3 regions of the Massilia sp. P2_C2 genome follow, and region 3 is predicted to be linked to each of the others. Evidence: riboswitches for the same ligand, from Rfam matches in the RefSeq annotation. Region 3 holds a riboswitch; each other region holds the start of a gene.
What was found. Region 3 has a riboswitch for thiamine pyrophosphate ahead of AC1DYX_RS20645 (TonB-dependent siderophore receptor). Riboswitches for the same ligand answer to the same signal wherever they lie in the genome.

Region 1: another riboswitch for thiamine pyrophosphate. It lies ahead of thiC (phosphomethylpyrimidine synthase ThiC); the one in region 3 lies ahead of AC1DYX_RS20645 (TonB-dependent siderophore receptor).
Region 2: another riboswitch for thiamine pyrophosphate. It lies ahead of AC1DYX_RS12280 (D-amino acid dehydrogenase); the one in region 3 lies ahead of AC1DYX_RS20645 (TonB-dependent siderophore receptor).

Annotation. Positions count from the first base shown of each region.
Region 1 covers NZ_JBFUDR010000013.1:33,450-40,855, reverse strand. Annotated here, with positions in the region: partial or broken gene AC1DYX_RS03105 (FAD-binding protein) at 1-128, shown strand, start outside; gene AC1DYX_RS03100 (4Fe-4S dicluster domain-containing protein) at 141-374, shown strand; gene AC1DYX_RS03095 (ABC transporter substrate-binding protein) at 396-1,802, shown strand; gene AC1DYX_RS03090 (ABC transporter permease) at 1,805-2,626, shown strand; gene AC1DYX_RS03085 (ABC transporter ATP-binding protein) at 2,623-3,465, shown strand; gene AC1DYX_RS03080 (HEAT repeat domain-containing protein) at 3,484-4,449, shown strand; gene AC1DYX_RS03075 (DUF971 domain-containing protein) at 4,446-4,730, shown strand; gene AC1DYX_RS03070 (MOSC domain-containing protein) at 4,830-5,675, opposite strand; TPP riboswitch at 5,805-5,908, shown strand; gene thiC (phosphomethylpyrimidine synthase ThiC) at 5,985-7,406, shown strand, end outside.
Region 2 covers NZ_JBFUDR010000083.1:10,675-21,382, reverse strand. Annotated here, with positions in the region: partial or broken gene AC1DYX_RS12285 (hypothetical protein) at 1-308, opposite strand, end outside; gene AC1DYX_RS12280 (D-amino acid dehydrogenase) at 477-1,730, opposite strand; TPP riboswitch at 1,847-1,949, opposite strand; gene AC1DYX_RS12275 (hypothetical protein) at 2,071-2,202, opposite strand; gene AC1DYX_RS12270 (hypothetical protein) at 2,672-3,343, opposite strand; gene AC1DYX_RS12265 (hypothetical protein) at 3,522-4,037, shown strand; gene AC1DYX_RS12260 (NAD(P)/FAD-dependent oxidoreductase) at 4,117-5,421, shown strand; gene AC1DYX_RS12255 (EexN family lipoprotein) at 5,603-5,845, opposite strand; gene AC1DYX_RS12250 (sensor histidine kinase) at 6,283-6,996, opposite strand; gene AC1DYX_RS12245 (hemerythrin domain-containing protein) at 7,155-7,661, shown strand; gene AC1DYX_RS12240 (response regulator) at 7,671-9,329, opposite strand; gene AC1DYX_RS12235 (hypothetical protein) at 9,591-10,037, shown strand; gene AC1DYX_RS12230 (response regulator) at 10,301-10,708, opposite strand, start outside.
Region 3 covers NZ_JBFUDR010000196.1:1,110-11,473, forward strand. Annotated here, with positions in the region: gene AC1DYX_RS20605 (putative bifunctional diguanylate cyclase/phosphodiesterase) at 1-2,429, opposite strand, end outside; gene AC1DYX_RS20610 (hypothetical protein) at 2,530-3,300, opposite strand; gene AC1DYX_RS20615 (PhzF family phenazine biosynthesis protein) at 3,424-4,305, opposite strand; gene AC1DYX_RS20620 (LysR family transcriptional regulator) at 4,336-4,950, opposite strand; gene AC1DYX_RS20625 (MFS transporter) at 4,904-5,821, shown strand; partial or broken gene AC1DYX_RS20630 (aldo/keto reductase) at 5,896-6,096, shown strand; gene AC1DYX_RS20635 (glutathione S-transferase) at 6,205-6,912, opposite strand; gene AC1DYX_RS20640 (DUF535 family protein) at 7,182-8,138, shown strand; TPP riboswitch at 8,196-8,294, shown strand; gene AC1DYX_RS20645 (TonB-dependent siderophore receptor) at 8,376-10,364, shown strand, end outside.

The sequences.
Region 1 (7,406 bases), on a different contig from region 3:
AGAAAGAGAACGGCCAGATGACCTGCTTCAAGCGCCCCATCGCCCCGTACATCGTCCCGCTCGACGACAGCGAGAAGGACGCCTACCGCCGCCTGCGCGTGCACAAGACCGAAGCCCTCGCGGCCTGATCAGGAGAACCCATGCCGACCACCATCAACATCACCAGCGTCCCCGTCACCGTCGACGAAGACAAATGCATCGCGCACAAGGGCTGCACCGTGTGCGTGGACGTGTGCCCGCTCGACGTGCTGGCCATCGACATGGTCAAGGGCAAGGCCTACATGAAGTTCGACGAATGCTGGTACTGCATGCCCTGCGAGAAGGACTGCCCGACCGGTGCCGTCCACGTCGATATTCCTTATTTGCTGCGCTGAACCCACTGGAGAACAACAAGAATGAAACTGCACCACAAACTCGTTACGCTGTCCCTGCTGCTCGCGTTCGGCAGCGCCAACGCAGCGGAAACAATCCGCGTCGCCATCGGCACCCAGGACACGACCATCAACTGCGCCACCGGCGGCCTGCTGATCCGCGAGCTGCACCTGCTGGAAAAATACCTGCCGCACGACGGCAAGTACAAGGACGTCAAGTACGACATCGAATGGAAGAATTTCACGTCGGGCGCCCCGCTGACGAACGAGATGGTGGCCAGCAAGCTGGACATCGGCTCGATGGCCGACTTCCCCGGCTCCTTCAACGGCGCGGCGCACGCCAAGGCGGGCAAGAAGAGCATCTTCATCACCGTCCTGTCGGGCAGCACGCTCGGTTCCGGCAACGGCATCGTCGTGCCGAAGAACTCGCCCGTGCAATCGCTGGCGGAACTGAAGGGCAAGACGATCTCCGTGCCGTTCGCCTCCACCGCGCACGGCATGCTGCTGCGCGCCGTGAAGGCCCAGGGCTGGGATCCGGACAAGGACGTGAACATCACGACGCAGGCGCCGGAAGTCGCCGGCTCCGCCCTGCAGGGCAGCAAGGTCGACGCGCACGCCGACTTCGTCCCGTTCGCCGAACTGTTCCCGCACCGCGGCTTCGCCCGCAAGATCTACGACGGCTCGCAAGCCCAGGCGCCCACCCTGCACGGCAGCCTCGTGGACGCGGCGTATGCGAAAAAATATCCGGAAGTCGTCGTCGCCTACCTGCGCGCCGCCATCGAAGCGGACCGCCTGATCGCGGCCGAGCCGGAAAAATACAGTGAGCTCATCGCCAGGGTCACGGGCATCGAGGCCGAGGTGAACTACCTGTTCCACGGGCCGCTCGGCCTGCAGACGCGCGACTTCACGTGGAAGCCGGAATACCGCCAGGCCGTCAAGACCTCGATCGAGACGTTGCGCCTGCTGAAGCGCACGGAGTCCGACATCGACGTCGACAGCTTCATCGACGACAGTTATCTTCGTTCGGCGTTCAGGCAGGCCGGGCTGGATTACGACAAGCAGCTGAAGAACTACGACAAGCTGCCGCTGAAGGCGAAGGATGCCGTCACCGGCAAACCGATCACGGACTTCCGCCACCTGACGCAGATCTGGGTACAGGGCGAGCCGCTCGTGCGCCACTACGCGAGCGCGACGACGGCGATCGCCGAACTGCGCAAGCTGGAACAGGCGGGCAAAAAGGTGCGCACCGTGTACGCCCACGACCAGGGCTCGGGCCTGAAACTGCTGGCCGGCGACGCCTGGTTCGTCGTCGACGGCAACGGCAAGGACGTCAGCGCCTACCTGTTGAAGGCCGACGCGCAGACGCAGGCGGCCAAGGTGAAAGGCAAGGTCGTCGACTTCGATACGCTCAAGGGCGGCAAGACCATCTGATCATGGAGTCCACCGCCACCCGCCCCATCGATCCGGCCCTGCTGCGCCGTGCGGGCCGCCTGCTGCTGCGCGCGTTGTCGCTCGTCGCCTGCGTGGCGGCCTGGCAGTGGGCCGCCACGCACCACCTCGACCTGGGCCTGGTCACGTTCCAGAACGTGCCGTCGCCCAAGGACGTACTCGACGCGGCCACCGCGCTGCTCGAATCGCCCAAGCTGGTCCTGCACCTGAAGGCCAGCGTGTGGCGCGTTTTCGCCGGCTTCGTGGCGGCGGGCGTGGCCGGCATCCTGCTGGGCCTCGTCATCGGCCGCTCGCGCCGGCTGGAAGACGTGCTGCTGCCGCCGCTGGAAGTGCTGCGCCCGATCCCGGCCGTCGCCTGGATCCCGCTGGCGATCCTGATGTTCCCGTCGTCCGAGCTGTCGATGGTGTTCATCACGTTCATCGGCGCGCTGTTCCCCATCCTCCTGAACACGATCCACGGCGTGGAAGGCGCCGACCCGCGTCTCGTCGCCTCGTCGCGCAGCCTCGGCGCCGGCCGCTGGACCATCTTCACGGAAGTGATCCTGCCGGCGGCCGCGCCCAGCATCGTCACGGGCCTGTCGATCGGCATGGGCACGGCGTGGTTCTGCCTCGTGACGGCGGAGATGATCTCCGGCCAGTTCGGCATCGGCTACTACACGTGGGCCGCGTACACGATCCAGAACTACCCGGACATCGTCGTCGGCATGCTGTTCATCGGCGTCATCGGCATGGGGAGCAGCGCGCTCGTGAAGAAGCTCGGCGATCTCGCCATGCCCTGGTACCACATGCAAAGGAGAAAACGATGAACCAGACCACGTCTCTGGAAAGCGCGCGGCTGGCGCAGGGCGGCGCCATCGAGATCGACAACCTCCGCATCCGCCTCGGCGAAGGTTCCCAGGCGTTCGACGCCGTGCAGGACGTCTCGCTGTCCATCGCGCCCGGCGAATTCGTCTGCGTGCTGGGGCCGTCCGGCTGCGGCAAATCCACGTTGCTCGGCGCGCTGGCCGGCCACTGGACGCCCAGCCGCGGCAGCATCCACGTGGATGGCGCGCCTGTGTCCGGGCCGCATCCGGACCGCGGCCTCGTGTTCCAGCAACACACGCTGTTCCCCTGGAAGAAGGTGCTCGACAACGTCGCCTTCGGCCTCAAGATGCAGGGCATCGCCCGGCGCGAGCGGCGCGAACGGGCGCGCGAGCTGCTCGGACTCGTCGGTCTGGCGGGCTTCGAGGACCGCTATCCGGTCCAGCTGTCGGGCGGCATGCAGCAGCGCGTGGAGATCGCGCGCGTGCTCATCAACCATCCGCGCGTGATGCTGATGGACGAGCCGTTCGGCGCCCTCGACGCACAGACGCGTCTCAAGATGCAGGAGCTGCTGCTGGACGTGTGGGCGCGCGTGAACACGACGATCATCTTCATCACGCACGACATCGACGAAGCGCTGTTCCTCGCCGACCGCATCCTCGTGATGAGCCCGCGCCCGGGCCGCATCATCGACGAGATCCGCCTCGATTTCGAACGTCCGCGCCACCCGGACGTCATGACGTCGAGCCACTTCACGCGCCTGAAACGCCATTGCCTGGACCTGCTGCATCCGCAGGCCAGCGTGACGCCGCTGGCGCGCCTGAGCCCACTGGGGCCTCCCTGAACCCTGCAAGGACATACCGTGACTTCCGATTTTTACGACGATCCCGAACTCGCTGCATTGGCTGTTCGCCTGCAGGACGCTGACACCACCGTGCGCCGCATCGCCCTGCTCGACCTGGCCGACCTGGACGGCGACGCCCACGTACCCCTGCTGCTGGCTGCGCTCGACGACGACGCCGCCGCCGTGCGCGCGGAAGCGGCGCGCGCGCTGGAAGCCTTCGAGTCGCCGGCCGCGGTGCGCGGCCTCGCGCGCCTGCTGTCGGACGCGGACGCCGACGTGCGGGCCGCCGCGGCACAAAGCCTGTCGGAACTGAAGCTGCCCGCGTCGGCGCGCGAGCTGCTGCCCTTCATCGACACGCACGATCCGTTCGTGCGCGCGGCCGCGTTGCGCGGCGTGCGCGAGTTGCGCGTGGCCGGCAGTTTCGACCCCGCGCTGGCGGCGCTGGAAGACGCCGATCCGCTCGTGCGGCGCGAAGCCGTCGCCGTGCTGGGCTACCTGAAACGGCAGGATGCGGTCGACGCGCTGACGCGCCTGGCCATTCAGGATCCGGTGCCGGACGTGCGCCGCGCGGCGGCCGGCGCATTGGGTTTTGCCGAACAGACGCCGAAGGTGCTGGTCGCCCTGCTTGCGGCCCTGTCCGACCCGGCCTGGCAAGTGCGCGAGGAAGCGGCGACGACGCTCGGCAAGCTGCGGCTCACCGACGCCTCTCCGGCGCTGATCGCGGCGCTGGACGACGCCTGGTGGCAGGTGCGCCTGCGCGCCGCGCGCAGCCTGGGCCGCCTGCGCAGCCGCGATGCGCTGGCCGGCCTGGTGGCGACACTCACGCACACGATCAGCAACCTGAGAAAGGAAGCGGCGCTGGCGCTGGGCGAGATCGGCGCACCCGCCGCACTGCCCGCGCTGCGCCAGGCGGAAAGCGATCCGGATCCGGAAGTGCGCAAGTCCGTGCGGCTCGCGATCCAGCAGATCGAGGCCGCGGCATGACGGCGGTGCCCGAGACCATCGAGAATCACGCGGCGCGGGGCGTGCTGGCGCTGCGCTGGCCTGACGGCAGGATGGCGGCGCTCACGCACGCACGGCTGCGCGCGGCCTGCCCGTGCTCGGAATGCCGCGCGCTGCGCCGGGCCGGGGCCACGGTGGAAGCGGATGACGCCGTGCGGCTGGCGGCGATCGAGCCGGTGGGGGCCTATGCGCTGAACCTGGCGTTCAGCGATGGGCATCGACGGGGTATCTACCCCTACGAAATGCTCGCGAGCCTGGACTAACGCAATGCCAACACATCGCTAATCTCACGCGTGGGCTCGGGGAGCCCACCCTACGTATGTGGGCGGCCGTAGGGTGGGCACCCCGTGCCCACGCGAATGTCAAAACGCGATCTCGGTTTCCAGTTCCTGCCCGAGATGCACCTCCCCACCTGCCCCGGCCACCACGATGCAATTCATGCCGAAGCAGACCGCACCTTCCATGCGCGGATTCGCGCGGTAGGTCTGCAGGATGTCGAGCGGATCCGGCCCCGGCACCCCGGTAGCCTGGTCGACGGACGGGATCGGGCAGCGCGCGCACGGTTTCACGGGCCGGATCTCGACGCCGCCCACGGTCAGCGTGGCCAGGAAATCTTCTTCGCAGGCGTCGAGGCCGTCGACGACCAGGTTCGGGCGGAAGCGGTCCATCTGCAAAGGGTGGCGGCCGGCCGCGACGAGACGCGCGTTGAGGTCGTCCAGCGATGCCTGGCCGATCAGCAGCAGCGGATAGCCGTCGGCGAAGCGCGTCTGCGCCGGCACGCCGTTCGTCCACTTGGTGCTGGTCGGACGCACGGCGTCGCGGTGGAAGCGCACGAGGCGGCACGGCGTGCCCAGCACGGCCGAGAACCAGGTGGCCGCCGCGTCGCCGCAATCGGCCGCGTCGACCGTGTCGTCCCAAATCGTCACCGCGCGCCTGGCCGCGGTCTCGTCCCACGCGAGCGGCAAGGTCAGCTCATCCATGCCGGGTGCGCGCACGTGCAGCTGGCCGTCGTCCGGCAGCGGGCGGATCAGCGCCATGCGCGGGTACTCGCGCTGCGTGAGGAACCGGCCGTCTTCCGTCACGAGCATCCATTCGCGATCGTGCACGCCCAGCGCGGACAGGCCGGATTCGAACACGGTGGCGGACCGGACGGCGATGCCGGCGCAGGACTTGATCGGATAGATGAGCAGATGTGTGAGTTTGGCCATGGATCGCTTCGGCGGAGTGGAATTCTGGGTGCAAGTCAATAGTATGCACCAAACCACAACCGCTTTCCCGTTTGCCAATTCCGAAAAACCTGCGTACACTCCGTCCCGTCGCCCGGCCACCGGCCGCGGCAACCATGCTAGGGGTCCTGCGCCGTCGTCGACGGCGTGGGTGAGAAATACCCTCCGAACCTGATCTGGATAATGCCAGCGAAGGGAAGCTACAGAGTTCCGCGTGCACGTTCGCCTGCCCGTTTCTCCGCACCTCCTTCAGCTGGATCGCCGATCTTCAGTGACCAACAAGGAGTGCACTTGAACGCCGATCCGAAATTCCTCTCCGCCAGCGCCACGGTCGATGCCGCCGCAGTCGCGCCGCTTCCCAATTCCCGCAAGGTCTACGTGACGGGCAGCCGCCCGGACATCCGCGTGCCCATGCGCGAAATCCGCCAGTCCGACACCCCGGCGTCGTTCGGCCATGAACCGAATCCGCCCATCTGGGTCTACGACACCTCGGGCCCGTACACCGATCCGGAAGCCCGCATCGACATCCGCTCCGGCCTCGACCCGCTGCGCGCCGGCTGGATCCGCGAACGCGGCGACACGGAAGAGCTGTCCGGCCCGACGTCGCACTACGGCGTCGAACGTCTGAACGACCCGAAACTGGCTGAGCTGCGCTTTCACCTGCAGCGCAAGCCGCGCCGGGCCCTCGCCGGCCGCAACGTCACGCAGATGCACTACGCGCGCCAGGGGATCATCACGCCCGAGATGGAATACGTCGCCATCCGCGAAAACCTGCGCCGCCAGGAATACCTCGCCACGCTGGAAGCCGCCGGCCCCACCGGCAAGCGCATGGCGCAGATGATCGGCCGCCAGCATCCGGGCCAGACGTTCGGTGCAGCGATCCCGCGCGAGATCACGCCGGAATTCGTGCGCGACGAGATCGCGAAAGGCCGCGCCATCCTGCCGAACAACATCAACCACCCGGAATCGGAGCCGATGATCATCGGCCGCAACTTCCTCGTGAAGATCAACGCCAACATCGGCAACTCGGCCGTGACGTCGTCGATCGGCGAGGAAGTCGAGAAGATGACGTGGGCCACGCGCTGGGGCGGCGACACCGTGATGGACCTCTCCACCGGCAAGCATATCCACGAGACGCGCGAATGGATCATCCGGAACAGCCCCGTCCCCATCGGCACGGTGCCGCTGTACCAGGCGCTGGAAAAGGTGCACGGCAAGGCCGAAGACCTGACGTGGGAAATCTACCGCGACACGCTGATCGAGCAGGCGGAGCAAGGCGTCGACTACTTCACCGTCCACGCCGGCGTGCGCCTGGCCTATGTGCCGATGACCGCAAGCCGCCTCACCGGCATCGTCTCGCGCGGCGGTTCGATCATGGCCAAGTGGTGCCTCGCCCACCACAAGGAATCGTTCCTGTACACGCATTTCGAAGAGATCTGCGAAATCATGAAGGCCTATGACGTCGCGTTCAGCCTCGGCGACGGCCTGCGTCCCGGCTCGATCTACGACGCCAACGACGAAGCCCAGCTGTCCGAACTGAAGACGCTCGGCGAACTGACGCAGATCGCGTGGAAGCACGACGTGCAGGTGATGATCGAAGGCCCGGGCCACGTGCCGCTGCAGCTGATCAAGGAAAACATGGACCTGCAGCTGGAACAGTGCCACGAAGCGCCGTTCTACACGCTCGGCCCGCTCACGACCGACATCGCCCCC
Region 2 (10,708 bases), on a different contig from region 3:
GTGACGTCGCTGAGCAGATAAGTATTGTTGCCCGCGTTTCCGGCGGTGTTATCTCCGCCTTGCAAGCTCAACAGGCAAGTTTCAGCCGGGGTTGCCGGATTGCCGCCGGTGTAGGTGACGCAGCCCGATTCGGTGCCGTTCTGTTGCGCTCCGTTGCCGTTGTCCTGCACGGTCACGACAGTGTTCACGGCGCCCAATCCGGTGCCGGTTTGCTGGGCACCAGTCTGGTAGACCAGGTTTGCAAAGGCCGGCGCTGCGCTGGTTAGAAGTGCCGCGGTTGCTGCCAATCTCGGAACAGTAGATTTCATCACGTAGCTCCTGGATTCGTTTTTCGGTTTCATAACGATCGGATACTGCAATTACTATGTATGCAAGGAGCGTTCCTATGCACACATTTTGAGCGCAATCAAAGACTTGCGTGATGAGAATCTGTGACAATCTGGAGATGTGTAAAGTTTACCGAAAGTTGCGAATTGTCAGCATTGCAAATTATGGGCGATTTCCGGCCTTCGGCCCGAAACAATGTCCGCGATGGCCCGCCCCGAGCCGCAGCCCATCGTCCAGCCGAGCGTGCCGTGGCCCGTGTTCAGGTACAGGTTCGCATAGCGGGTACGGCCGACGTATGGGACGTTCGACGGCGTCAGCGGCCGCAGGCCGGCCCAGTACGTCGCGGCGTCGTAGTCGCAGGCGCCGGGGAACAAGGCGCGCACGCGGCGCGTGATGGCGGCGCAGCGCACGGGATTCAGGTCGCGGCTGTAGCCGTTCAGCTCGCATGTGCCGGCCACGCGCAGCCGGGATCCCAGGCGCGAGAACACGAGCTTGTGGCCATCGTCCGTCAGCGATACCGTGGGCGCCGCGTCCGGGTCGACGATGGGGTAGGTGGCGGAATAGCCCTTGCCCGGATAAATCATCAGCCGGATCCCGAGTGGGGCCAGGAGCTGCACGGAAAAACTGCCCAGGGCGACGACGACGACATCCGCGTGCATCAGCCCGTGCCGGCCGTCGGCGTCGATGATTTCCACGGCGCGGACGACGTCGCCGTCGGGCACGAGACGCGTGACCGTCGTGTTGTACAGGTAGCGGATGCCGGCGTCCGCGCCGCGGGCGGCGAGCTGCGTCGTGAATTGGTACACGTCGCCCGATTCGTCGCTGGGCGTGAAGTCGCCGCCCACGAGCTTGCGCCGCACCGGGGCCAGCGCCGGTTCGATGCGCACGACTTCGTCGGCGTCGACCGTCATGCGCGGGCAGCCCAGGTCGCGCATCGCAGCGGCCGCGCGGCAGGCCCTGTCGAATTCCTTGTCATCCGTATAGAAGTGGAGAATGCCGCGCGTGAGATGGTCGTAGCAAATGCCCGTCTCGGCGCGCAGCGCCTGCAGGCTGCGCCGGCTGTAGTCGGCCAGGGCGACGATTCGGCGCAGGTTGGCGGCCACGCGGCCCGGGGCGCATTCGCGCACGAACTGCAGGCACCAGCGCCACTGCAGCGGGTCGGCGCGCAGGCGGAACAGCAGCGGGGCGTCTTCGCGGCCGAGCGCCTGCATGACTTTCAGCAGGCCRGCCGGCGTGGCCCATGGTTCCGCATGCGACACGGAGATCTGGCAACCGTTGGCGAAACTCGTTTCCTGCGCGGGACCGGGCTGGCGTTCGATCACCGTCACGTCGTGGCCCGCGGCGCGCAGATACCATGCGGTAGCGGTGCCGACGATGCCGGCACCCAGGACGATGACGTTCATTGCCGCACCGCCTCAGCGGATGGCGTCAGGCGCAAGGAATGATTGGAAACAGGACAGTGCATGCCGCTCCTCGTTGGCGTCGTGGTGACGGGCACCCGCGAAAGGACCAGAACGGCGAGACACCGTATCCGCTTCCCTTCGCTGGCATTACCCAGATCAGGTTCAGAGGGTGTTTCTCACCCGCGCCGCGATGCGGCTGCAGGACCCCTAGCGTTGCCTTATGGCAGGGACGATTCTAACCGGACGAGCACGTGGCGGTAAAGCGGACGGAGAAAGGACAATGCGAGCCCGCCGGCGCGCGGGCGCGGCCGGATCGGGTGGCGTGCCGCGCGGCGCGCGGTCAGGCCGTGGCGGCGACGGTGGCTACGGCCAGCGTAACGGTGGGTTTCACCGGTTCGCGCCGGTCGTGGCAGGCCACCATCATGAGGCAGGCAAGGAGCAGCAGGCTCCAGCGCACACGATGCGATTTCATAGGCCCTGCTTTCAAAAAAGGTGTGCATATAAGTGTACACCGTTCTCTTCCTGCCCCGAACCGTCCTGCTGACCGTGTTCGTATCTGACAGGCGTCACTTCCCCGCCTCCCGCCATACAAATCTCGGCGGCAGTGCCCGACGTTGCCGCCGGACTCGCCACGGGTAGCGCAGACTGCGCCGTTAAGGCGCCGGATGCGAGCCGATGCAAACCGATTTGACCGTCACGCCAAACGCAAAATGCGCTTCGTTTGCGCCCCCCGCAACCCTCGTTCGTGTCCGCTTGGTTTTCGCGAACGTGATATGTCTGCGGTATGGATTGACTGACGGCCCATTGGTGATCGTACTATTGGTGATCGTACTTATGGTGCTTACCAGTTTGATCCTGATAGGTGCGGAAGGTTCACTCAGGGGTAACGCTCGTGGCGTCGTTTCTGTGGAACGCCGCACGGCGCGGTGCGCCGCCCTCGCTTAGAAACGATAGCCGATGCCGATGCGCGCGACAGGGTAGATCTTGAACGAACTCGTGTCGTCGCCGAGTTTCCGGCGCGCGGTTTCGACGTCCTGGGCCAGCCTGTTGCAGACGGTCGACGACACCGTGCACCCGCTGACGGCCAACTGGACGTTCGGGCTGCCCTGGTAGAACACGCCGAGGTCCGTGGTGACGTGCCAGCCGGCCGGTTGCGCCAGGGCGTTGCCCCAGCCGATGCCGAGGTAGGGCGCGGCCTTGCGGAAGTCGACGCGTCCGCTCAGGATGCCGACGTCGGAGGCAGTATAGAGGTTGCCGTTGATGTTGAACGTGCCGTTACCGTTCGGCTTGCCACGAACGTCGAACTTGTTGCCGTTGTAGACGGCGCCGCCCGTCAGGTGGAAGCTGCCGCCTTCGGTCAGGTACCAGTCGACCAGGATGTCGAACGTCTGCAGCTTGCCCTTGAAGTTGTAGTCGACGCCATCCGACGTCTTGTCGAAGTCGTGTTTGAGGTAGTTGGCGCCGAAGCGGCCGTTCAGCTGGGTCGTCATGGGCACGACGACGTGGGCGCCCACGCCGGTGGTGCCGATATCGGCCGTGGCGCCAACCTGGGCGCTGGCGGCACCAGCCGCCAGCAGGGCTGCAACAGCCGGCACGGTGTGTTTCGCGAACATCAGAAGCCTTCCTATGGAATATGATTCGCGATTGTAACCGTGCACTTGCCGCAAAGGAACGTTTATGGCCCGGTGTGTCGTATCCTGCACGCAACGACTATGTAAGCATCTGTTGCAGCCAATTGCACATGACATTTCGTTTGATAAACTCGAATCATCCATTCACAGCGAGGTCATCATGAAATCCCTGATCTTCGGCGTGGCGCTGTGCGCCGCCGCTTTCCCCGCCCTGGCGCAGACCAACGTATCGGTCAGCGTCGGCCAGCCCGGCTTCTACGGCCGCATCGACATCGGCGACTACGTGCCGCGTCCCGTCGTGTACGCGCCGCAGCCGGTCATCATCGCGCCCGCGCCGCAGTATGTGGCCGAACCCGTCTACCTGCGCGTGCCGCCGGGGCATCGCAAGCACTGGGCCAAGTTCTGCGGCCGCTACGGCGCCTGCGGCCGTCCGGTGCTGTTCGTCCGTGACGAGTGGTATACGAACACCTATGTCCCGCGCTACCGCGAGCATTTCGGCGGCTACCGCGAGGGTTACCAGGGCGGTCCGCGTGAGGTGCGCGTCGTCGAGCGCGTGGAATACCGCGACGGTCCGGGCCACGGCCGGGGCCATGGCGATGGCTGGGAACATGGCCGCGGTCATGGCGAAGGGCACGGCAACGGCCACGGCCATGGCCATGGCCACGACCGCGACTGATCCGTGACGGGGCCTTTCGCCGCCCCGTAGTAAACTGCTCTGCGAGCCCGACAGACGGGCGTTATCCACGGAGGCAGGCTTGCAGAGCGATATCGTGATCGTAGGCGGCGGGGCGGGTGGCCTGGAACTGGCCTGCAAGCTGGGCCGCAAACTCGGACCCGGCAAGGTGACGCTGGTCGACAGCCGTCTGTACCACGTGTGGAAGCCGTCGCTGCACGAGGTGGCAGCCGGTACGCTCGATATCCACCAGGAAGGCCTGTCGTACCAGATGCTGGCGCACGATCGCGGTTTCAGCTTCGTGTACGGTGCCATGACGGCGCTGGACACCGGGGTAAAACGGCTGACGATCGCTGCCGTCGTTGGGCCCGGCGATGGCGAGGAAGTGCTGCCGGAACGCAAGCTCGGCTATCGCTCGCTCGTGATCGCGGTCGGCAGCACGTCGAACTACTTCGGCGTGCCCGGCGCGCGTGAGCACACGATTTCCCTGAATGCCACCGAGGACGCGGAGCGGTTCCGCCTGCGCCTGCTGCGCCTGCTCGCACAGGCCGAGCAGCAGAAGGAAGATGGCGGTCCTGACGCCGGCCTCGACATCGTCATCATCGGCGGCGGGGCCACGGGCGTGGAACTGGCGGCGGAATTGCGCGAAGCGTCCGGCGCCTATGCCGCCTACGGCTTCCGCCGGCTGCAGGTGCAGCGCGACGTGCGCATCACGCTGATCGAGGGCGCGCCGCGCATCCTGGCGCCGCTGCCCGAACGGGTGTCGACGGCGGCCACGCGCCTGCTCGACCAGCGCGCGATCAAAGTCGTCACGGATTGCCGTGTCAGCCGGATCGACAGGCACCAGGTCAACGACAGCAAGGACAATGTCTACCCGGCCGACCTGTGCGTCTGGGCGGCGGGCATCCGCGCGCCCGAGTTCCTGGGCGCGCTGGGCCTGCCCGTCGCCAAGGGCGGGCAGATCGAAGTCGATGCGCATCTCCGCGTCAAAGGCGTGGCCGACGTATGGGCCCTGGGCGATTGCGCCGCGTGCACGGACGGCAACGGCAAACCGGTGCCGCCGCGCGCCCAGGCGGCGCACCAGCAGGCCGACTACCTCGTCAAGACGTTCATGAACCTGACGGGCGGCCATCCGCCGCCGCTGGAGCCCTATGTGTACCGCGATTACGGCTCGCTCGTGTCGATCGGTCGCGAGACCACGGTGGGCAACCTGATGGGTTCACTGCGTGGCGCCAGCCTGTTCGTGGAAGGGTTCATGGCGCGCATCATGTACATGAGCCTGCACCTGCTGCACCACAAGGCCGTGCTCGGATCCCTGCGCACGGGCCTGATGGCGCTGGGGCGCTTCCTGATCCGCAGGACGACGCCGATCGTCAAATTGCACTAGGTATCCCTAACGATACCGTTCAACATACCGACAGCGATTCCGAAACCCGAACATCATATGCTCCTTGGGCGTTGTGTATTGCGCGACATCTCCGAGGCAGGGATGACTGCAGTGATCAAGTGCCGGAAGCTTTTCGGTATGTCGGAAAGTGAACAGCTTGCGGAGTGCAAATGAGCGATGTTTATTGCATTGTCTTGGCCCATTTCCGAACAGCCTGGACCGCGTTCATGCAGGCCTCGGAACTCCGCACGCCGAGTGGCTCTTCATGGCAGGACGCAAGCTTTTCGCGTGCCTCAAGCTGGTGGTTGTAGTAGTAATCGACGGTCGTGGAATCGGAGCAGCCAGCGGAGAAGAGACACAGGCTTGCAAGGATTGCACGAACCGTGCCGCCCTCCGCGGCAAGCAGAATGGTGTGAGATGTCATCAACGCCCCCGTCCAATGATGTCGTCAGTAAATAAATGCTGACAAAATATATATGATTCTTGTCAATCTTATACCCCTTGTTCGGCAGATCAATTTATCGCGCATACTGTCGAGAAAATGTCGGCCAGGTGACTCGCTCCCGCTACACCGAAATCGTGAAGATGGGTGTCAGTCTCGGCAGCGTCATGGCCTTGGTGTGCGAACGGACCCAGGCGCTGACACAGGCGGGAGCCGCTGTTGTCGAGCTGGCAGAAGGAAGCGACATGGTCTATCGTGCCAGCACGTATGGGTGGCGAGGAGGTCGCGGTATTGCTGACCCGTGTCGACGGGCCGTCTGGCGTAAATGCCCATTGCAAGCGGCTTGGTGTGGCGGGGCCTGCCCCCGCCCGCCGACCAGTTCGTGCCTACGAATAGGTTTTAAGCTGCGGCGGAAGAAATCAGGCGTTCTGCTTCGGCAGGATCAGGGTCAGCGCCGACCCCTTGCCGTCCGGCCCGGGGCCGAGGGTGAGGGAGCCGCCGAGCACGCGGGCACGCTCGCGCAGCATGCGCAGCCCGTGGCAGCTGAGGGAAGGGGCGACGCCCGCGCCCGGACCCACGCCGTCGTCGCGCACGGTCAGCATGGCCTGGTCGCCATCGTCGTCGAGGATCACGTCCACGGACGTCGCCTGCGCATGCTTGAGGACGTTGCGCAGGCCTTCCTCGGCGCAGCGCAGCAGCGCCACGCCCTGGGCGCGGCTGTAGTCGGCATCGTCGTCCGGCATGCTGGCGCGCGCCTTGATGCCGTGTTCGCGGCCCCATTCCTGCACGAGCTCCGCGATGGCCGCCTTCGGCCCGAGGAATTCGAGCTTGTCGTTCCAGAGCGCCAACTGCATCTTGCGGTTGGTCTCGATAATGTTGTTCAGCAGTTGCTTCATCTGCGCGGCACGATCGCGCTGCGGCTGCTCCTGCAGGTGTTGCGCGAGCAGGCCGAGATGCATCGTCAGCGCCGTCATCGACGAGCCGAGGCTGTCGTGCAGCCGGCGGGCCAGCAGACGCCGGTCTTCGTCCCAGCAGGTCGTCAGGTGGGCCAGGAGTTCGGCCAGCTCGGCGGCACGCGCCGCATGCTGGCTGTCTTCCCCGGAATCCGGCGGATGAGGTTCCGAAACTTTCATGGAGGCAACCAAATTATGTTTCTCTGGATGATACAACAGCTTGGGCCGGGGCGGCGCAGGAATCGTCTTTGTGAGTTCCCGTACAGTGCGGTGTTGCATTCCGCGCGAAGCTGAGGGCTCTGGCCGATGCCAAAACCCTAGTGAAGAAGGAGCCCAAGATGACTACGAGAACGCAATCCGGTGCGCAGGCCGGCACCCAGTCGAACGCCATGGCCGCGGGCCAGGACGCCATTGCCCTGCTGACCGCGGACCATCGCGAAGTCCATGAGATGTTCGAGCAATTCGAGCAGCTGGGCGACCGCGCCAGGGCAAGCAAGGAAAAGCTGAAGGAAAAGATCTGCAAGGCGCTGATCGCCCACACGACGATCGAAGAGGAAATCTTTTATCCGGCCGTGAGCGCGCAGGTCGAGGACGCCGAGGACCTGGTCGAAGAGGCCATCGTCGAGCATGCCGCGGCGAAGGATCTCATCAAGCAGTTGCAGGAAATGGAGCCGGACGATGAATTGTTCGACGCGAAAGTGAAAGTCCTCGGCGAGCAGGTCGACCATCACGTCGAGGAGGAAGAGAAAGAGATGTTCGCGAAGGTGAAGAAGAGCGGCCTCGACCTGCTCGCGCTGGGCCAGGAAATGGCCATGCGCAAGCAGGAGTTGATGGATACGCTGTAACGGCGCGCTTCAGCCGGCCGCGGCCGACGAGGCCGGGGCCGGTACCGGTTCGCCTTCGCGCGGCCGCGCCGCCGCGGCGCCCAGCTGCTCGAGCAGGGCGTTCAGTTCGACCGGTTTGACGAGGTGCAGGTCGAAGCCCGCGTCGAGCACGCGGCGCTGGTCTTCTTCGAGGCCATAGCCCGTCAGCGCGATCAGCCGCATGGCACGTGCGGCCGGATCCTCGCGCAGCCGGCGCGCCACCTCGTAGCCGTCGATGCCGGGCAGGCCGATGTCGACCAGGGCGACATCCGGGTTGTGGGCACACGCCAGGCGCACGCCTTCCACGCCGTCGCCGGCCTGCAGCACGGGATAGCCGAACGACTCCAGCATCGTCGCCATCATCTCGCGGCCGTCGTCATTGTCTTCGATCAGCAGCACCGTCGGCTTGGCGGCTTCGTGTGGCCGGGCGCGCGCCGGCGTGTCCGCGGCTGCGGCCTCCACGCGCGGCAGGCGGATCTCGAACGTGCTGCCGCTGCTCGTGCCGGGGCTGCTGGCGCTGACCGTCCCGCCATGCAGTTCGACGAGACGCCGCACGAGCGACAGGCCGATGCCAAGGCCGCCCTGCGAGCGGTCGATCGAGATCGCGCCCTGCACGAACACGTCGAATACGTGCGGCAGCAAGTCGGGCGCAATACCCACGCCCGAATCGCTCACGCGCAACACGACGTCGGTACCGTCCTGCGCGACCGTGATGGCGACGCGGCCGCCGGCCGGCGTGTACTTCAGCGCATTATCGATGAGGTTGCTGGTGATCTGTTCGAGCCGTGTGGGGTCGCCGTCGACCCAGGAGGGCGCCAGGCGTGCGTCGATGTCGTAGCCGGCCATGCGGCCGGTGGCGCGGAACGTGTCCAGGCAGCTCGACACGAGCGTCGCGATGTCGAGCCGCTTGCGCGACAACAGGATCTTGCCCGACATGGCACGCGACAGATCCAGCAGATCGTCGACGATGCGCGACAAATGCTGGCTCTGGCGCTGGATGATCAGGCGTGCGCGTGCGATCGACTCGGCGCCGACGCCCGGCATGCCCAGCAGCGACGCGGCGCTGCTGATGGCCGACAGCGGGTTGCGCAATTCATGGCCCAGCATCGCGAGGAATTCATCCTTGGCGCTGCTCTTGCGTTCGGCCGCGCGCCGTTCTTCCATCTCGCGCACGAGGCGCTTGTTGGTCGCGGTGAGTTCCGTCGTGCGCTGCGACAGTTTTTCGGCCTGGCGCTTGAGCTGTTCGTTCTTCGTCGCGAGCGCCACGAAGACCTGCACCTTGGCGCGCAGCACCTGCGGGATCACCGGGGTGAACATGAAGTCGGCGGCGCCACGCTGGTAAGCCTTGAGCCGGTCGATCTCGTCGGCGAGGAAGGCCGTCACGAAGATGATCGGGATATCGGCCGAGCGGGGACGCTGGTGGATCGCTTCGGCCGTCTCGAAGCCATCCATGCCGGGCATGTTGACGTCGAGCAGGATGACGGCGAAATCGTGCCGGAGCACCTGACGCAACGCGTCCTGGCCGGAGCGCGCCGACAAGACCTCGTAATTGCTTTCGTCGGCCCATTGTTCCAGCAGGCTCGTCAGTGCAAGCAGGCTGGCGGCATCGTCGTTGACGACGAGAATCTTTGGTTTATCGATGTGGGACACGGCGTTTTGTACAGGCTAGGTACACGTATTCACAAGCTCGGCAGAATAGCAGAGCGTGCCGCTTTGCAAAATAAATTGATAAAAACTGTTGCAATACGTCATGATAGCACGGCCCGGTAATACCCAGTTTCAATCGTGCGCGGCAACCGGGCAGCATCGTTCGCTGCCGCACATACCGCGTCGAGACCCTGTGCGATATTGAAAACGTGTCTGCGCCAACCATGTCAGAGAAGGACCAGGCGCCAACTTGAAAGGACAGACATGAATATTCAGATCATCGTAAATGATTCCCATCATGACAAATGTTTCCGGGAACTGGTCAACCAGCCGGTGACCGCACTGCGGAACGTCACCCAGCAACAGGCGGACGCGTTGCGTGATGCGTTCGGCATCAACACCATCGCCGAGCTGGCCGACCTGAAACTCGTCAAATGGGCACGCGCGATCCGCACGATGGCCAGCGCCGAAACCGAACCGCGCGAGGCCGTCGCCAAGGAAACCCTGCTCGACGAAGCCGTGGAAATGACGTTTCCGGCCAGCGACCCGGTCTCCGTCGCGTCCAGCATCACCCGCATCGAGGTGCCGCCGGAAAAGGTGGATGCCAGCTCGGACCACCAGAACGCGGCCGCCATCGAGGCCCATAACCAGGAAGCCATCGGCTGCCGGGCCCTCGGGCCGGGGGGCGAGAAGACGGCTGGCGCGGCCTGAACCGCGTTTTGGATCCCGGACGGGCGCGGCCGTGGAAGGCCGCGCCCGTTTGTTTTTGGTAGGGTGGACGGCTTGTCATTGAGTCCCCCGGACTCAATGACTCCACGCGTCCAACGAACGGCTCCGCTCAGGTACTCGACAACTTTGACTGTGCGTATCACCGCGTGGCTCCGCTCACGTACTCGACGACTTTGACTGTGCGTATCACCGCGTGGACGGGAGACCCGTCCACCCTACGGGCGTGGTTGGTTGAAGGTCTGGCGTCAGCGGTGCTGCACCAGCTCCGCCGAAGGCAGGACGGCCGGCGAGGGCGCCGGCGTCGGCATGGCCGGCTTGACGGCCAGCGCGGCCTGGCGGGCGGCGCTGCCGTTGGCGCAGTAGCGGTTCTTGCCGGCGCGCTTGGCTTCGTACAGCGCGTAGTCGGCAATGCTGATCAGGTCGACGACGTTCTCGGCGTCGTCCGGATACAGGCTGATGCCGATGCTCGTCGACAGCTGCAAGGTGAGGTCGTTGATGAAGAACGGTTCGGACAGCGCCTCGACCAGCTTGGCGGCCGGGCCCTGCGCGTCGGTCAGGCTGTGCACGTCGGCCAGCAGGACGATGAATTCGTCGCCGCCCAGGCGCGCCACGGTGTCTTCCTTGCGCGAATTCGATAAAAGACGCTGCGACAC
Region 3 (10,364 bases):
ATGTCGAGCGTGTCCTGCACGAAGCGCTCGTCGTTGAGCGACGCGCCGGACAGATTCATGCAGACGAAACGCGTGTTGCTCAGGGATTGCAGGTGGTCCTCGATCCATGCGAGCGTCGTCGACAGCACCCAGCGGTCGATCACGCCCGCGCGCCCGCTCTTCTCGGCCGCGGCGATCAGCGGACCGGCCGGGGCCACGCGCCCGTCCGCCTCGCGCATGCGCAGCAGCACTTCGAAGTTCAGCGATTCGTACGGTGCGTTCAGGGACATGATCGGCTGCATTTCGAGGAACATGCCCTCGGTGGCGTCCGGGCCGGACAGGCGCGCGACCAGGTTCAGTTCGTTGGCGCGCTCCTGGAATGCGTTCGAGCCGCGCTCGTACACGACGAGGCCGTCGCTGTGGCCGCCCTTCGCTTCGCGGCAGGCACGGTCCGCGGTCGACACGGCATCCTTCATCGGCATGCCCGGCGAGACTTCGATCAGGCCGACGGAACCGCGCACGTGGAATGCCTTGTCGCCCACGCGGTACGGCGTGCCGCCGATGCGCTCGACGATGCCGCGGCAGATCAGTGTCGCCAGCGGGATCGCCGTGTCGGGCATGACGATCACGAATTCGTCGCCGCCCACGCGGCCGATCTTCTGGCCGCCGGCCAGCGTGAGTTCGATGCGCTCGCACACCTGCTTCAGGACTTCGTCGCCGGCCGCGTGGCCGAACAGGTCGTTGATCAGCTTGAAGCGGTCGAGGTCGATGTACGCAAGCGCCAGCGGCTTGCCCGCGTTCAGCAGTTGCGCGGCGCCGTCGAACATCTTTTCGATGCCGCGCCGGTTGAAGACCTTCGTCAGCGGATCGTTGTTGGCCATGAAGCGCAGCTGCTCGGTGGCCTTGTACTGTTCGGTGACGTCCTGCAGCACGGCTTCGATCCGGCCACGCGCCAGGGTGGCGCTGACCATGAAGCGCTGGGCGCCGTCGCGGCTCGCGACCTGCATCTCGGCATGGCTGCTCGCCTGCACCTGTTCCAGCAGTTCCGTCCACAGGCTGCCGGCAAAGAACTGCTTCCACGCCGTGCGGCCGGCGACGATCCCGGTGATGCCCAGCATCCTGCGCATGGCCGGATTGGCGCTCTCGAAGTTACCGTACATGTCGAGCGTGAACAGGCCGACGGGCATCGCCTCGTAGGCGTGCTCCAGCTTTTCCTGGGCTTCGCGGCGCTTTTGCGTCTCCATGCGCATCTGTTCGGCCACGGCCAGCGCGGCCAGCAGGCTGGACGCGAGCGCCGCCGTGACGCTGTTGATCACGTTCAGCACCTGGTGCATGCCGAGCGCCGCCGACACGACCTCGGCCAGCGATGCCACATAGGTCAGCGCGAACGAGGCCGCGAACCAGCCCGCCACGCGGTTGCGCGAGCGCAGGATGATCGAGACGAGACCCACCGTCATCAGCGAGAAGCCGAAGGCCATGATCACCCACAGCATCGGCAGGAACGTGCCATACGGCAGGACAATGGCGCCGAGGAGCAGCGGCAGGCACGCCCATTGCGTGATGCGCAGCGGGATGGCCCAGCGCGTCCCGGCGAGGTCGTCGCGGAACAGTTCCTGGTACAGCGTGAGCGTGGACACGCCGTACAGCGCGATGGTCAGCGAACGGCCCGTCAGCATCCATTCCGGCGGCACGGTCATGCCCAGCCACTGGGTATCCCAGCCGGCCGACAGTCCGCCGATGCGCAGGTTCAGGATCAGCCAGCCGGAGAACAGCACGTACAGCGGCTGCCGGTTGATCAGCGCGGTGATCAGGACGAACAGCGCCAGCACGATCATGCCGCCGTCGAGCAGGCCCGACTTGCGGTGGTAATCCTCGATCGAATGGTCGAAGGCCGCTTCCGGCCATTGCAGTACATTCAGCCGCGCCGGTCCCGAAAAGCGGCCGCGGCACAGGATCGTGGACGGCAGTTCCGCCAGTTGCAGCGCGAAACCGGCCTTGGTCAGGTACAGCGCCTGCGTGCCGCGCTCGCGCGTGGCCGAGCCGAGCGGCTGCAGCGTGGTCGCGTCCCAGCAGGCGATGTCGACCGCGTGGCGCGACGGGAATTCGATGACGTCGGCGATGATCGTGCCCGGGGCACGCTGCCGCGTGTCGAAGCGGAACCAGACGGGCGTCTCGGACAAATGGGTGTCGAAATACGGCACGGCGTCGCCGTCGTGCAGGCGGGCCTCGGCCTGGACCGGGCTCAGCGGCACTTTTTCCTGCAGGACGCGGATGGCGCGCGTATCGCCACCGCCGGACACGTACTGGCTGTCCCAGCACAGCAGGGCCACGATGGAAGCGACGCCGATCGCGATCGGAATCAGATAGTAGGCGAATGCCCGGAACATCAGGTCCAGCGCGAACTGCGCCAAGCCCGGCAGGTTCCGGTGACCGGGAGATGTGGATTGCATGAGTCTCTGCGAGGGTGGTATCGCGGCCCGTCGTTACGGGCGGTCGTTATCGTCTCGCAAGGATACAGCTTTACAGTAGTGCCGTCATGCAATTATTTGATCAAGCAACCAATTCGTATTGTTCCGATGCAGGTTGTGCAACACCGATCCGGCCCGCGCTCGGCTGCGGCGGTCGCACGCCGGCACGGCCGCTGATGTCGATATCCGGATGATGGATGTGGCAGAAGAAGTTCAGCAGCGGATGTTGCGCGGCCGTCCAGCGTGCTTCGATCGTCGTGATGTCGAAGGCCATCACGCGGTGCGGGATATTGCCCACGTGGCGCAGCGGGACGAAGCCCTGGTCCGGGAATACGTCGACGAAAGTCAGCTGTTCGTATTGGCGGTCGATCGGCGCGCGGCCCGTCGCCAGCGCCCAGGCGATGCCGTTCTGCTGGCAATACAGGACGCCCGCCTTCAGCAATGCCGTCTTGACCAGGCGGCCGAGGCGGCCGTTGTCGACGCCCAGGCGGCTCATCTCGGCCAGCGGTTGCCCGCGCAGCCATTCCGGCAGTGCGACGGATTCCTCGACGTGCAGCGTTTCGTGGAGATTGGTCTGCATGCGCGCCGTGCCGAGCGGCGTACCGTCCAGCTTGGATTCAGCCAGGAAAACGATTGCATCGTCGCCAAAATCACTGGCCTCGGGGCGGACGAGCTGACGCGCGAATTCCGGCACATGGCGGTGGTACGCGGCATGGCGCACGCGCACCGCCTTCCACAGGTCGGCCTCGTTGTCCACGCGGCGGATCGTGAAAGGCAGGCGTTCGGTCGCCTTACCGGCAAGAGCGGTGTGTGCGGGGCTGGCGCGCAGCGCACCGGGGAGATTCATTTCCATAGCGACTCCTGAGTTGATGTTCAGAAACGTGACTTGCTTTGAACTTTATCAACGTTGCAGGGGGTCCCTATTTGTTGAAAAAGAATGCCTTTTGCCCCTATTTCAATTTTCAGGAAATCATGATCACATTTCATGCTTTTGTAACAATTGTCGGGCAGTGCCGCTGACACGGATCGAACTGCCCGGCACAGGGCCGACATCGGCCCGCAGGCGCGAGCGCATGCCCATGTCCTCGCCCTGCACGACAGCTATGGTGCCGCCGTGCGGCCACCCGAGGTCGCGCAGATAGCCGGCCAGCGCGGCCGTGCCCGCCCCCGTCGCGGCATCCTCATGGACGCCGCCGATGGCGAACGGGTTGCGCGTATGGAAACGCTGCGCATCCTCGACCCAGGCCAGCACGATCGTCGTCAGGCCATACCGCGCCATCAATGCGCGGCCCGCCTCCTGGTCATAGCGCATGGCGGCCAGCAGGTCGCGGCTCGCGAGCGCCAGCACGAGGTGGTCCGCACCCGCGTGGGCGAGCGCGGGCGGGATGCGCGGGTCGAGGTCGGCCTCGTGGTAACCAAACAACACCAGCGCCTCCGCCAGGAGGGCCGGATCGGCCGGGCGGCTCCACGTAGGCGGCGACTGTAGCGCTCCAGCAACATGCGGGCCATCGGTGCGCCCTTCGACCGTGATGTCGGCACCGTTCAGGTGCAGGGCGAATACGCCGTCGCCCGCGCGCCGCGCCAGCACCGCGCCGAGGGCGATCGTCGCGTGGCCGCAGAACGGTACTTCGGCCGCGGGCGAGAAATAGCGCACCCGCCACCCCTGCCCTTGCGGCGCCGCGAACGCCGTCTCCGAATAGCCGACCTCCCGCGCCAGGCGCTGCATGGCGTCCGGCGGCGGCAACGCGGCGCCGATCCAGACGCCGGCCGGATTGCCGCCCGTGTCGCCATCCGAAAATGCCGCGAGGCGCAGGACGTCCGCGCCATCGGGGGTCTGTAGTGTGGAATGTTCGTTCATGCGTGGATCCTTTGCGTGTGGATGAATGGATCAGGGGTCGAGCACGGCGGCCAGGCGCTCGGCGAGGAAGTCGACGAGCGCTTTCACGCGCGGCGCCAGCGCCCCCTGCTTGTAGAACACGGCCCAGACGGACTGGGTCCAGGGCAGCGCGGCGGCGTCCAGCAAGGGCACGAGGCGGCCGGCGGCCACGTCGGCGCGTGTGAGGAAGTCGGACAGGCTGACGATCCCGGCACCGCGCAGCGCGAGGTGGCGGATCGTCTCGCCGCTCGTCAGCTCCAGCTGCACCTGCGGCCAAGTGTCGAGGAAGTCCGCCAGCAGCGGCGCGATCAGGTGGTCGAGCGTGGGCGTCGCGGCGTTCACGCGCACGATGCCCGCCGGCTGCGCGCGCGCATGCGCGGCCAGGCTCTCCGTCTCGTCCAGTTCCGCCAGGATGCGGCGTGCGCGGCCGAGCAGCCAGCCGCCCTCCTCGGTGAGATCGAGGCGGCGCGTCGTGCGGTGGATGAGGGTCATGCCGAGCTGCCGCTCCAGGCGGGCGATGGTACGCGACACGCCGGACGGCGTCTGCCCCAGCCGTTCGGCCGCGCCGGAAAACGAACCCGTGTCGATCACGGCGACGAATGCGGCCAGCGCGCCCACGTCCAGCATTGGGGACCTCCTCACCGGCCTTGCGCACGGTGTGTTCTTCTCGATCGGTTCGACGATCGCCACGAGCCTCGTCCCGAAGGAGAAGGCGGCCAGTGCCATCGCGCTGATGTTCAGCGGCCTGACCGTGGCGCTCGTGACGGGCGTGCCGCTCGGGACCTTCATCGGCCAGCGCTTCGGCTGGCAGACGCCCTTCCTCGCCGTGGCACTGCTGGGCGTGATCGCGTTCGCCGGCATCGCCCTGCTCGTCCCGCGCGGCATCGCCGGCAGCGCGCCCTCCAGCCTGCTCACGCAGCTGTCCGTGCTGAAGAAACCGCGCCTGCTGCTCGTGTACGCGATGACGACGCTGGGCTATGGCGGCTCGTTCATCGCCTTCACTTACCTGGCACCGATCCTCGAACAGGTCGCAGGCTTCACGCCCGCCAGCGTGGGCCTCGTGATGCTCGTGTACGGCGTCTCGGTCGCCTTCGGCAACATATGGGGCGGCAGGCTGGCGGACCGCAAGGGCCCCGTGCGTGCGCTGCAGATCGTATTCGCGCTGCTGGCCCTCGTGCTGTTCGTGCTCGGCTTCACGGCCGCCAGCAAGGTCGCCGTCCTCGTCACCGTGCTCGCCTGGGGCGCCGTCGCCTTCGGCAACGTCCCGGGCCCGCAGGTCTATGTCGTGCGCCGCGCCGAGCGCGACGCGCCAGGCGCCGTCGACGTGGCGTCGGGCCTGAACATCGCCGCGTTCAACGTCGGCATCGCGCTGGGCGCATGGGGCGGCGGCCTGATCGTCGGCGGCGCCTTCCTGCTCACCACGCTGGCCGGCTGGCTCGACCGGCGCGATCCGACCACGCACACCGTACGTGCGGCACAGGTCGCCGCCATGCATTGATCATATTTTTCAAGGATTCGACATGCACATCACCATTCCACAACTGGGCCTCGGCACGTTCCGCCTGAAGGACCGCCAGGCCGGCCCAGGTAGCGCTGGCGTGGGCGCCGGCGCGTGGGCATGCCGTGATTCCGTCGTCGACGCGGCGGGCCAACCTGGAAAGCAATCTGCGGGCGCGCGACCTGATCCTGTCGGTGCACGATCTTACGGCCATCGATGCGCTCGACCGGGGCAAACGCCTCGTCGATCCCGACTTCGCACCGCATTGGGATTAACCTCTGCTGGAACCGCCTCTGCCTAAACGATCCGTCGGGTGGGCACCTCGTGCCCACGCGGACATTTGCGCCCCGTTGGCGTTACGCGTGGGCACAGGGGTGCCCACCCTACTTGTCCAGCTCCTTGTAGTGCCGGAAGATGCCTTCCTCGTTGAACGGCAGGCGCCGTTCCGACTTCAGGTACGCCGCGATGCGGGGCCGGGCGGCGACCCGGTCGTGCAGCGCGGCCAGCAGCGGATAGCCCGCGTCGATGCGGGCCAGCGCCTTGGGAAAGGCGTAGCGCAGGCCGGCGACAAGCTGGAACAGCGACAGGTCGGCATAGGAAACCGTGTCGCCCATCAGATAGTCCTTCGGCTCCGGCCGCGCGAGGATGTTCTCGAACCAGTCGAAGTACTTCGGGATACGCGTGTCGATGAAATCGGCCGCGCGGCGCTTGGCTTCCGGGCGCTGGTCCTCGTAGTACAGCGACGTGGCGATCGGGTGGTGCGTGTCGTGCGACTCCGCCACGAGGTCGGCGATCGTCAGCTGAATCTGGTTCGCCCAGTATTTTCCCTGCGCATCCTGCGGCGCCAGCCCGTGGCGCTCGCCCAGGAACATCAGGATGTTGGCGGTCTGGCCGACCGTCACGTCGCCCGCCTTCAGGAACGGCGGCGCGAACGACGGGTGGTCGGCACCGTCCATCGCCGCGATCATGCGCGCCATGCCTCCCGGCTCGCGCGCCACGTCCACGTATTGCACGCCCGCTTCTTCCAGCGCCAGGCGCACGAATTCGCCGCGCCCCTGGATGCTCGGCCAATAAAAAAGTTCATACACCATGCCTCGCTCCTCAACTTGTTCGGTCTGACTCAATTATTGAGCAGGATTTCGATATTTGGCGCGGCAATCGTGCTAGTCTTGCGTCTGGCACTTGCCTGACAAAAGATCAATAAAGAGAGACATGAGGACAACAATAAAAAAAGTGGGAAACAGTTATTGGCGGCAGTAATCTTGTGTTTTTAAAACTAATTGTTTCAGTTTAACAATACCGCTCGCCAGTTTGGCGGGCGGGGCAAGATGAACCACCGATAACGAATCCGGAGCGCACCATGATTTTCGCTCACCTGACCAAACACTGGATGGCCCGTCGGAGCCAATACGACCTGTCGTCGTGGATGCTGTGCGTCGCACGGAGCCTGCGTGTGCTGGCGCATTATCGCGACCACCGCGCGCTGTGCGAACTCGGCGTCTACCGCAACCACGTCGCGGGACAGGCGCACGACGACCTGTTCCACCACCTCAGTCACCGCCACTACCTGATCAAGGGCCTGACGGCACGCCAGCGCGTGCAGGCCGTGCTGAGCCATTACCGGTTCGAGGAAACGACGTTCAACGGCGGTTACATGGACGCCGTCTACGGCCAGCGCTCGCTGCCGCTATGGCAGCACGAGGCCGACGGCAGCAGTTTCATGATCCAGCTCGAGATGGCGTCGCGCAGCAATGCCGAAGGCGACCTTACCCTCGCGCTGATCGCGGACGGCAAATGCCTGCACCGCCTTTCGTTCAGCTGGCTCGAAGGCGACATGGTCGGCGTCGACATGCCCGTCGTCCCGTTCATCGCGCGCAACCAGGGCCGCTGGGTCGATTCCGGCGCCGCGTTCGAAGCGTTCGAACGCGTCTTCCCGAACAACTCGCCCAGCTTCTTCTGCTTCGCCGCCATGCAGGGCATCGCGCTGGCGCTCGGCATGGACAAGGTCGTCGCGATCCGCAGCGAAGCGCACATCGCCTACGATCCCGATCCCGAAAAACATTTCGCCAACGCGTATGACGGCTTCTGGAAAATCCTCGGCGGCGAGGCCATGCCGGGCCGCGACGGCTATCTGATCGCCCTGCCGTTCTACGTGAAGCCGCTGTCCGAGATGCCGTCCAAGCACCGCAAGCGCGCGGCGCTGCGGCGCGAGCATTGGCGCCTGATCGGTGATTCGGCCCGCTCCGTCATCCAGCGCCACCTGCTGCACGCGCGGGCCCACGTGGCGCACCCGGCGGCGGTGCCCGAACCGGCCTGACGGCCGCTTGTCTATTGACACATGCACCACGTTGGGGCGCGCATTATGCTACACTCGCGCCTTCGCTAGGGGTCCTGGAAGTCCGCTTCCGGGTGAGAGATACCCTTCGTACCTGATCTGGATAATGCCAGCGAAGGAAAGCGCAACGCAGTTCCACCCCTTGTTTGCCCTTCCCCCAGTTGGCTCCGGCTTTTAAAAAAGCAGCGTGCAGCCATCGGCGCGCGAATTGAGCAGACCATGAAATCACAATTGAAGTACACCGCAGTCGCGTGCGCCATCACGCAAGCTTTCGTCGCGCACGCACAGACGCAGGACACCCCCCACCCCATCGCCGAAGTCGTCGTGACGGGCAACCGCTTTATCGCCGTCGACCGCGCCAGCGTCGGCGGCTTCGGCGAGGCCTCGCTGTTCGACACCCCGGCCTCGATCATCGCCATGGGCCGCACGCAGATGCAGGACCTGTCGATCCGCTCAACCACCGAGGCGATGCGCTTCGACGCCTCCGTCGCGGACGCCTACAACGCCGTCGGTTATGCCGAGCAGTTCTCGATCCGCGGCTTCGCGCTGGACAACAACTACAGCTACCGCAAGGACGGCTTCGCGATCCCGGGCGACACGCAGATCCCGCTGGAAAACAAGGAGCGCATCGAAGTGCTGAAAGGCCTGGCGGGCCTGACGGCCGGCATCGCCACGCCGGGCGGCATCGTGAATTACGTGACGAAGCGCCCGACGAATGCGCCGCTGCGCTCGGCCACCGTGGAAGTCTCGGAGCGCGGCACGCTGTACGGCACGGTCGACCTGGGCGGCCGCTTCGAAGACCGTCGTTTCGGCTACCGCATCAACGCGGCCGCCGCCGACCTGCACCCGTACGTGCGCGGCGCCAACGGCGACCGCCAGTTCGTGTCCGCCGCGTTCGACTGGCAGATCACGTCGGACGCGCTGTTGCAGCTGGACATGGATTACCAGCGCAAGGCCCAGATCACGGCGCCCGGCTTCCAGCTGATCCGCAACGAAGTGCTGCCGACCGGTGTCTCGGCCAGGATGCTGCTGAACGACCAGCCGTGGACGCGCCCCGTCACGACGAAGGACAGCAACCTCGGCCTGCGCTTCGAGTACAAGCTCGCGCCGGACTGGCTCGCGACGGTCTCCGGCAACAAGCATTGGTTCAAGCGCGACGACTTCACCGCCTTCCCCTACGGCTGCAGCAACGAGGGCGCGGGCTTTTATCCGGGCTACTGCTCGAACGGCGACTACGACGTGTACGACTACCAGAGCACGGGCGAGCGCAAGACGCCGTGGGGCGTGCAGGCGCAGGTGCAGGGCAAGTTCTCGACGGGCGAACTGCGCCATGCGCTCACGGTCGGCACGTCGTACTCCGAACGCCACGACAGCTTCGGCGACTATGTCTACGACCTCGTCGGCTACAGCAATCTCTGGAGCCCGCGCGTGACGCCGCACGCCGCCGCCGACCGCGTGACGGGCCCCGTGTTCGAGCGCCGCAGCGACGAGGAAAGCGCGCTGTTCGCGCAGGACATCGTCAGCCTGACGAACCAGCTCACGCTGCACGCGGGCCTGCGCCACGTGCAGATCAAGCGCAGCGAATACGTCCCCGACATCGAGAACTACGTGCATGGCGACGATTCGTTCCTGCTGCCGAGCGTGGCCCTCGTGTTCAGCCCGTCGCACGACTGGAACGTGTACGGCACGATCAGCCAGGGCCTGCAGCACGGCGGCGTCGCTCCGATGCTGACGAAGAACGAGAACCAGGTGCTGGCGCCGCAGCGTTCGCACCAGGTCGAGATCGGCGCCAAGGCCGCGCTGGACAACGGCATCAACCTGTCGGCCGCGCTGTTCCAGATCCGCCAGGGCCTGGAGTACACGGACGCGAACAACACCTATGTCCGCAACGGCAAGGAAACCCACCGCGGCCTCGAACTGACGGCGCAGGGCCGGGCCACGCCGGCGCTGGACTGGAGCCTGTCGCTGATGGCGCTGAACACGCGCCAGGAAGGCACCGGCCAGGCGAGCATCGACGGCAAGCGCGTGACGGACGTCCCCGCGTTCAAGTCGACGGCATGGGTGCAGTATGCGGTGGATGCCATCCCCGGCCTGAAGCTGGACGGCACGTGGCAGTACTCGGGCAAGAAGGCGTTCGACGTCGAGAATACGGTGTTCGTGCCGGACTACCACGTGTTCGGCGCGGGCGCGTCGTATGGCGTGAAATGG